DNA from 2 places in the Streptomyces sp. NPDC127098 genome. Region 2 is predicted to be linked to the other one. Evidence: riboswitches for the same ligand, from Rfam matches in the RefSeq annotation. Region 2 holds a riboswitch; the other holds the start of a gene.
The links. A riboswitch is a leader RNA that binds a small molecule or an ion and turns the genes downstream of it on or off. The one in region 2 is predicted to bind ZMP and ZTP.

Region 1 (4,232 bases), on a different contig from region 2:
CGAGCACGGCGGGCAGTTCGCGGAAGGCGAGCAGCCCGGGGACGTAGGGGAAGGCGACCCGGCCCACCGCCGTGGCGTGCCCGAGCTCGGCCAGGGTGGCCGCGTCGAGCGCCACGGCGGCGGCCGCGACGGTGTCCCGCGCGTCGTCGTAGGCGACGTCGACGCCGACCACGACGGTCCCGGGGGCCCCTGGCGCGGGGCCTGAGCCGTCCAGGACGACCCGTGGTCGGAGTCGCTCCTGGACGGCCCTGGCCTCGGCCTCGGTGGCCGGCGTGGTGTGCGGGTGGACGAGGCGGAGGGCGCTCACGCTCAGCTCAGGTCGATCCCGGGGTAGAGCGGGTGCTTGGCGAGCAGGTCGGCGGCGCGCTTGGCGACCTGCTCGGCGACGCCGTCCTCCAGGCGGTAGGCGGCCTTGGACGCCCCGCCGCTCTTGGTGGTGCCGGGGGTGGTGCGGGAGAGCACGGTGTCGATGAGCTCGGCGACCTCGTCCATGCCCGCGGTGTCGAGGCCGCGGGTGGTGAGGGCCGGGGTGCCGATCCGGATGCCGGAGGTGTACCAGGCGCCGTTGGGGTCACGGGGCACCGCGTTGCGGTTGGTGACGATGCCGGCGTCGAGCAGCGCGGCCTCGGCCTGCCGGCCGGTGAGGCCGTAGGAGGAGACGTCGATCAGGGCGAGGTGGTTGTCGGTGCCGCCGGTGACCAGCCGGGCGCCGCGGCGCATCAGGCCCTCGGCGAGGGCACGCGAGTTGTCCACGATGCGCTGGGCGTAGTCGCGGAAGGCGGGCTGCCTGGCCTCGGCGAGGGCCACGGCCTTGGCGGCCATGACGTGTGGCAGCGGGCCGCCGAGCACCATCGGGCAGCCGCGGTCGACCTGCTCGGCGAGCGAGTCGTCGCACAGCACCATGCCGCCGCGGGGGCCGCGCAGCGACTTGTGGGTGGTGGTGGTGACGATCTGGGCGTTCGGCACGGGGTCGAAGTCGCCGGTGAGGACCTTGCCCGCGACGAGGCCGGCGAAGTGGGCCATGTCGACCATCAGCGTCGCGCCGACCTCGTCGGCGATCTCGCGCATGATCCGGAAGTTGATCAGCCGCGGGTAGGCGGAGTAGCCGGCGATGAGGATCAGCGGCCGGAACTCGCGGGCGGCGGCGCGGACGGCGTCGTAGTCGACCAGGCCGGTCTCGGGGTCGGTGCCGTAGCTGCGCTGCTCGAACATCTTGCCGGAGATGTTGGGGCGGAAGCCGTGGGTGAGGTGGCCGCCGGCGTCCAGGGACATGCCGAGCATCCGCTGGCTGCCGAGGTCGCGGCGGAGCGTGGCCCAGTCCTCCTCGGTGAGGTCGTTGACCTGACGGGCGCCGGCCCGCTCCAGGGCCGGGCTCTCGACGCGCTGGGCGAGGACGGCCCAGAAGGCGACGAGGTTGGCGTCGATGCCCGAGTGCGGCTGGACGTAGGCGTGGCGGGCGCCGAAGAGCTCACGGGCGTGCTCGGCCGCGAGGGACTCCACGGTGTCGACATTGCGGCAGCCGGCGTAGAAGCGGCGGCCGACGGTGCCCTCGGCGTACTTGTCGCTCAGCCAGTTCCCCATGGCGAGGAGCACGGCGGGCGAGGCGTAGTTCTCACTGGCGATCAGCTTGAGGGACGCGCGCTGGTCCTCGATCTCGGCGCCGATGGCGTCGGCGATCCTGGGCTCGACGGAACGGACGACGTCGAGGCCGCTGCGGAAGGCGGTGGAGACGGTGGAGTCGGCTGCTGGCTCGTTGGTCATGGGGGCCTCCTTGACATGGGTCGCGACGGCCCAGGCGCACGGCTCCACATCGCACAGCTAGGGCCGCTTCCCGATGGTTGACCCCATCCCGACGCGCCAGTCACGGCCCGGTGCGAGGGTAGCACCGCTGGTCCCGGCCGTGTCGCGGGTGTCCGCCCGGTGGGGCAGGGTGGAGTCAGTGGGACGCGGGGCCCCGCGTCGCCACCCGCGTGATGCCCTGGAGGCCGGCATGAGCGAGCACATCTACCGGGTGACCGAGATCGTCGGTTCCTCGCCGGAGAGCGTGGACGCGGCGGTGCGGAACGGGATCGCCCGGGCCGCCAAGACGCTGCGCAACATCGACTGGTTCGAGGTGACACAGATCCGCGGCCACGTGGAGAACGGCGCGATCGGCCACTACCAGGTGGGGCTGAAGGTGGGCTTCCGGCTGGAGGACACGACCTGAGGGCGGGTGTGCCGGCGCCCGGCGGGACCCGGTGGAATGCCACGGCCTCCGGCCGACCGAGGTCGACCGGAGGCCGTGTTTCCGAGCGCTCGGCTCGACTTGTCGCACACTCGTCCGTCCCTCAGGACGGTGCGGACGGGCTACGGGTCAGCGCCACCGGGCCAGGAAGGAACTCCACCAGCCGCCCTTGGCACGGGCCGGCTCCGCCGCCGGCTGGGGCGCGGCCTTGGGCTGGCTGGGGTCGGGCGTCCTGGTGCGGAGACGAACCGGCGTGAAGCTGGCGGGGAGTTCGACGAGTCCACGCTGGAACGGGCTGGGCCGCCAGGTCAGGTTCTCGACCGGCACCGCGAGCTCGATGTCGGGCAGCAGGTTGAGCAACCGCTCGATCGCCCCGACGGCCATCAGGGTGGCGGGGTCCTTGGCCGGGCAGGCGTGCGGCCCGGCGGACCACGCGAGGTGGGCGCGCTTGCTGAGCATCTGCCGGGAGGCCGACAGCGAGGGATCGGTGTTCGCGGCCGCGAAGCTCACCGCGACCGGGTCGCCCGCCGCGAGCTTCATGCCGAACAGCTCGACGTCCTGCGTCGGGTAGTGCACGGCGTAGTTGGGGATCGGCGGGCTGTTCCACAGGACCTCGTCCACGGCGTCCTCGACCAGCAGCGCGCCGCCGTACTGGCCGCCGAAGAAGCGCTCGTCGGAGAGGACCACGAGGAGTCCGCTTCCGATCAGGTTGCGGACGGGATCGGCGCCCGCTCCCATCATGACGAAGAGCTGCTGCACCATCTCCTCGTCGGACAGTCCCGCGGCGTGCCGGGTCATCCAGGAGGCGACGTCGTCGCCGGGCTGGGCACGCTTGTGCGCGACCAGTTCGACGAGGCTGTCACCGACCTGCTTGCTCCCGGCCTCGGCGTCCTCACCGGACCACACCTTCGCCCAGCCCTCCGCGAGCCGGTCGCCGAGGTGGGGCGGGCAGCCGAAGATGTCATTGATCACCAGGAGCGCCACCAACTGCGCGTACTCGTCGATCAGGTCGACCGTGCCCCGGGTGCTGAACCGCTCGATCAGATAGGTGGAGATCCGCTCCACCTGGCGGCTCAGCCGGTGCGTGTCCACCTTGGCCATGCTGTCGCTGATCGCCTGACGCAGCCGCAGGTGTTCGGCGCCGTCGGAGAAGAGGGCGTTGGGCCGGTGGGCCATCATCGGGATCGCCGGACTGTCGTGCGGTATGCGGCCCTCGTTGAGGTCACGCCACCGTCGGGAGTCCTTGGAGAACAGATCGGGCGACTGGAGCACCTGAAGGGCGGCCGCGTAGTCGGTGACCAGGGTCACCGGCACGCCGGGCGCCATCTCCACGGGCGCGGCCGGTCCGTACTGGCGCAGGAACTCGTAGAACCGCTGCGGATCGGCCGCGAACTCGGGCCCGTGCAGGGGCACCCGCTCCACGGGCGCCGGCCCGCTGCCGTTCATGCCCTGATGTGCCGGGCAGCCGGGGGGCGGGTTCGTGAAACCAGAGGGGGAATCCATTCTTACTCCTGTCGGGTGTGGCTCTGCAGGTAGCGGACGAGAGCCACGAGTGCCTGGGCCGACGACTTCTCGTCGCGGGCGTCGCAGGTGACAACCGGGGTATCGGGGAGCAGGTCGAGCGCCTCCCTGAGCTCCGCCTCGGTGTGTGACGGGGAGCCGTCGAAGTGGTTGACCGCGATGGCGTACGAGATGCCGTACTTCTCGACCAGGTCCATGACGGCGAAGGAGTCCCTGAGACGCTCCGGATCCACCAGGATCAGGGCGCCGAGGGCACCGCGGGTCATGTCTTCCCAGACCTGAACGAAGCGCTGCTGTCCCGGCGTTCCGAACAGATAGAGGACAAGTCGGTCGCTGAGGGTCAGCCGCCCGAAGTCCATCGCGACGGTGGTCGTGGTCTTGCCCCGCACACCCTTCAGATCGTCTATCTCCGCGCCGGCCTGCGTCATCGTCTCCTCGGTGCGCAGCGGCGGAATCTCGGAGAGCGTGCCGATAAAGGTCGTCTTGC
Region 2 (4,232 bases):
CGTGATCCTGGTGTCCGGTCGCGTCCAGGTGGACGACATGGTGACCGTGGTCGCCAACAAGTCGATCATCGGCGTCGGTTCGACGGCGGAGATCACCGGCGGCGGGCTCCAGCTCGGCTCCACCACCCGCCCCGGCAACAACGTCGTCATCCGCAACCTCCGCTTCACCGGCGCCTCGGACGACTCGGTCAGCGTCACCAACTCGGCCCACCACGTGTGGATCGACCACTGCGACTTCTCCGACGGCTACGACGGCCTGCTCGACATCAAACGGCAGTCCGACTACGTCACCGTCTCCTGGAACCACTTCCACAGCCACAGCAAGACCTGCCTGGTCGGGCACTCCGACAGCTACACCGCCGACCGCGGCAGGCTGCGCGTCACGTACCACCACAACTTCTTCGACGGCACCGAACAGCGGCACCCACGGGTGCGGTTCGCCGAGCCCGTCCACGTCTACAACAACTACTACCGGAACAACGCGCTCTACGGCGTGGCCTCGACCGAGGACGCCGGCGTGCTGGTGGAGGCCAACTACTTCGAGAACGTCCCCCACCCCGTCTACTCCGGCTACGACGAGAGCGGCCCGGGACGGGTCGTCGAGCGCGACAACGTGTACGTGAACTCGGGCACGCCCCAGACCCTGGGGACCGTGGTCGAGCCGCGCACCTACTACTCCTACACGCCCGACGACCCGCGCACCCTGCCGTCCGCCGTGCCGGCCGGCGTGGGCGTCGGCCGGATCTGAGCGGCGGAGGTTCACGATGAGGCTCACGATGAGACTGAACGTGCTCGCGGCGGCGGCCGTCGCCACGCTTGCCCTCTCCGGGGCCACGCCGGCGACCGACCCCTCCGGCCGGCAGGTGGCCTCCGGCGTGGCGGCCGAGGCGGCTCCGACCGGCTTCGCGTCCGTCAACGCCTGGGGTCAGAACGGCACCACCGGCGGCGCCGGCGGGCCGACGGTCACCGTGTCGACGGCGGCCGACCTGATCGCCGAGATCCGCGCCGACGGACCGCGGATCGTGCAGGTGAACGGCATGATCACGCTGCCCGACGGGATGTACGACATCAGCTCAGACAAGACCGTCATCGGCCTCGGCGCCGACTCGGGCATCACCGGCGGCGGCTTCAACATCGGCCTGCCGGCGGACGACTCCGTCACCTCGCCGCCCGCGAACGCGGTGCACAACATCATCATCCGGAACCTGAACTTCCGGGACGCCAGCGACGACTCGATCAACGTCCAGATGTTCTCGCACCACATCTGGATCGACCACAACGACCTCGCCCAGGGCTACGACGGACTGATCGACATCAAGCGCGGCGCCAGCTACCTCACCGTCTCCTGGAACCACACCCACGACCACACCAAGAACATGCTGCTCGGCCACGACGACGACAACGCGGCCCAGGACACCGGGCGGTTGAAGGTCACCTACCACCACAACTGGTACGACCGGACGCCGCAGCGCAACCCGCGCGTCCGCTTCGGCGAGCCGGTGCACATCTACAACAACTACTACCACCGCAACTCCGACACCGGCCCGGCCTGCCAGGCGGACTCCGGCTGCTGGATCGAGGGCAACTACTTCGAGGACGTCGAGGAGCCCATGACCAACAGCTACTCGGGACCCGACGGCCGGATCGTGGAGCGGAACAACGTCTTCGTCGGCGAGGAGGCCGGCGAACCGGTCGTCGGCGGCTCGGTCCAGAACCCGGCGACGTACTACTCCTACCCGCTGGACGACGCGGCGGACGTCAGAACCATCGTGACGAACGGCGCCGGGACCGGTCGGATCGGCATCTGAACTACAGTGACGGTGGGCCGTGACTGGCGCTGAGGTGGAGCACCACCGGGGAGCGGCCCCCGGAACGGGTTGATGCCGTGCGCCTGGGCGTTGTCGTCACGATGCTCGGGAGCTCGGCATGCCCCATGTACACACCGCGGAACTGATGGACGGCACGGCGTTGGCCAGGCGGGTGCTGGGTGAGACGGCCGACCGGGCCGCCGCGCTCACCCGGCGCACGGGCGTCGCGCCCTGCCTGGCCACCGTGCTGGTCGGCGAGGACCCGGCCTCCGTCACCTACGTCCGGATGAAGCGCGCCCGGTGCGCCAAGGTCGGCATCACCTCGCGGCACGTCCCGCTGCCGGCCACGACCACCACGGCCCAGCTCGTCGAGACCATCGAGGGTCTTTCGCGGGACCCCGACGTGCACGGCATCCTGCTCCAGCACCCGGCAGGGCCCGGCATCGACGAGCGGGCCGCGTTCGAGGCCATCGCGCCGGAGAAGGACGTCGACGGCGTCACGACGCACTCCTTCGCCGCGATGAGCTTCGGCCTGCCGGGCTTCGTCTCGTGCACACCGGGCGGCATCATGCGGCTGCTCGACGAGTACGACGTCGACCTCGCCGGGAAGCGGGCGGTCGTCGTCGGCCGCAGCGCCATCCTCGGCCGCCCGGTCGGCATGCTGCTGCTGGCCCGCGACGCCACGGTGACGTACTGCCACTCCCGCACGGAGGACCTGCCCTCGGTGGTGCGGGAGGCCGACGTCCTGGTCGCGGCGGTCGGCCGCCCAAGGCTCGTCCGCGGCCAGGACATCAAACCGGGCGCGGTCGTGGTGGACGCGGGGTACAACGCGGGGAACGTCGGCGACATCGACGCGGAGGGCGCGATGAGCCGGGCGCGCCTGATCACCCCCGTCCCGGGCGGCGTCGGGCCGATGACGATCGCCGTCCTGCTGTCCCAGACCGTGGACGCGGCGACCGCGCAACGTGGCCTGGCGCCATGAGCGGGGACGAGCCACGGGCGCCGCTCGCCCCGGCGCAGGTCGCGGCATGAAAGCGCGATGAAAGCCCCCGCCGCCAGATTTGGCTCTCGGAACCGGAGACGGAGACCACACGGCGTGGAGGTAGTCATGAACCGACGCACAGCGGGTGCCACCCCATCCCCCGCCCCTCGGCCGCCGCGCACGGCGACGCGCGAGCGCGTCGTCCTCGCGGCCACCGCGCTCGCGCTGGCCGGCACGCTGGCGCTGCCGGCGTCCGGGGCGGCCGCGGCGGGGGAGGTCGGCGCCGCGGTCTACTCGTGCTCCAACGCCGAGTTCGAGAACGGGCGCTGGTACTACGGCTACTACAGCGGCATGACCGCCGTCCCCTCCGCTTCCGGCGTCACGTCGTCGGGCATCGAGGCGCAGTGCTCGCTTCGGCGGGCCAGCCTGGACCTCGGGCGCTCGGACATGAACCCCGGCACCATCGACGGCATCTTCGGGTCCAACTCGCAGGACGCCATGCGGGCGCTCCAGCGGTGGGTGAACACCACCTTCGGCAGCGGCACCGTGGGGGTCGACGGCTGGCCGGGCCCCGAGTCCTGGCCCTACCTGCGCATGTGGCACTGACCCACAGCGCGGAGCGAGGGGCCGGGGCTGGGTGCCCCGGCCCCTCGTTTCAGGGGTGGATCGGTGTTCCTACCGGCTCACAGGGGCGGGTAGGCGTTGTCCAGGAGCTCCTGGAACTGCGCGGAGAACCAGTGGCCGGAGAGCGGGGCGTCCGGGAGGGCGCCCGAGGGGTTGTTGTTGTTGCGCGGGTTGCCCTGGTAGGTCGGGTCGCACATCCGGTCGAAGCCCTTGCCCTCGTCGTTGGGGATCTCCCGGCTGGCGCCGTCGGACTCGCCCGGGGGCTTGATCCAGACGTAGGCGTCGATGCCGGAGGCGGGGGCGGCGGTCGGGCGCTCGCCGAGGCCGGCGCCGGCCTGGTTGCACCAGTTGCCGGCGTGGATCCGGCCGTCGACACGGCTGCCCTCGACGTAGGCGTTCACGTCGGTGCGCGGGCCGGGCCCGGCGGGCCGGTCGGAACCGCCCCAGCCGTTACGGGAGGTGTCGATCAGCATCCCGATGTTGGAGTTGAAGCCGGTGCTCACCAACTCCTGGCGGAAGCCCTGCGCGAAGGACTGGTTGTCGACGTAGCGGTTCCAGTCCACCCAGGTCGACTGCCGCACGGACGTGCCGTTGATCGAGTCGTTGATCGAGTAGTGCGGCTCGGTCGTCGGCCCGTAGTTGGCGGTGTTGACGATGAAGCCGTGCACGTCGTCGACCGTCGCCTCGCCGTGCGTGGCGGTCTGGTGGAAGAGGTCCGCCGAGGCGCCGAAGTTGTCGTCCCAGCCGATCCAGCCGTAGTGGCCGGCGTCGATGTAGTTGTAGACGTTGCCGACCGAGCCCAGCTCCGACAGCGCGTA

Region 1: another riboswitch for ZMP and ZTP. It lies ahead of ACFWI8_RS25865 (glycine hydroxymethyltransferase); the one in region 2 lies ahead of ACFWI8_RS19020 (bifunctional 5,10-methylenetetrahydrofolate dehydrogenase/5,10-methenyltetrahydrofolate cyclohydrolase).

The regions. Positions count from the first base shown of each region.
Region 1 covers NZ_JBHXFJ010000048.1:45,712-49,943, forward strand. The annotation lists gene ACFWI8_RS25860 (endonuclease V) at 1-307, opposite strand, end outside; gene ACFWI8_RS25865 (glycine hydroxymethyltransferase) at 310-1,761, opposite strand; ZMP/ZTP riboswitch at 1,783-1,875, opposite strand; gene ACFWI8_RS25870 (dodecin) at 1,991-2,206, shown strand; gene ACFWI8_RS25875 (cytochrome P450) at 2,354-3,727, opposite strand; gene ACFWI8_RS25880 (ATP/GTP-binding protein) at 3,730-4,232, opposite strand, start outside.
Region 2 covers NZ_JBHXFJ010000028.1:28,820-33,051, reverse strand. The annotation lists gene ACFWI8_RS19030 (polysaccharide lyase family 1 protein) at 1-748, shown strand, start outside; gene ACFWI8_RS19025 (polysaccharide lyase family 1 protein) at 777-1,808, shown strand; ZMP/ZTP riboswitch at 1,818-1,904, shown strand; gene ACFWI8_RS19020 (bifunctional 5,10-methylenetetrahydrofolate dehydrogenase/5,10-methenyltetrahydrofolate cyclohydrolase) at 1,927-2,790, shown strand; gene ACFWI8_RS19015 (peptidoglycan-binding protein) at 2,917-3,396, shown strand; gene ACFWI8_RS19010 (glycoside hydrolase family 6 protein) at 3,474-4,232, opposite strand, start outside.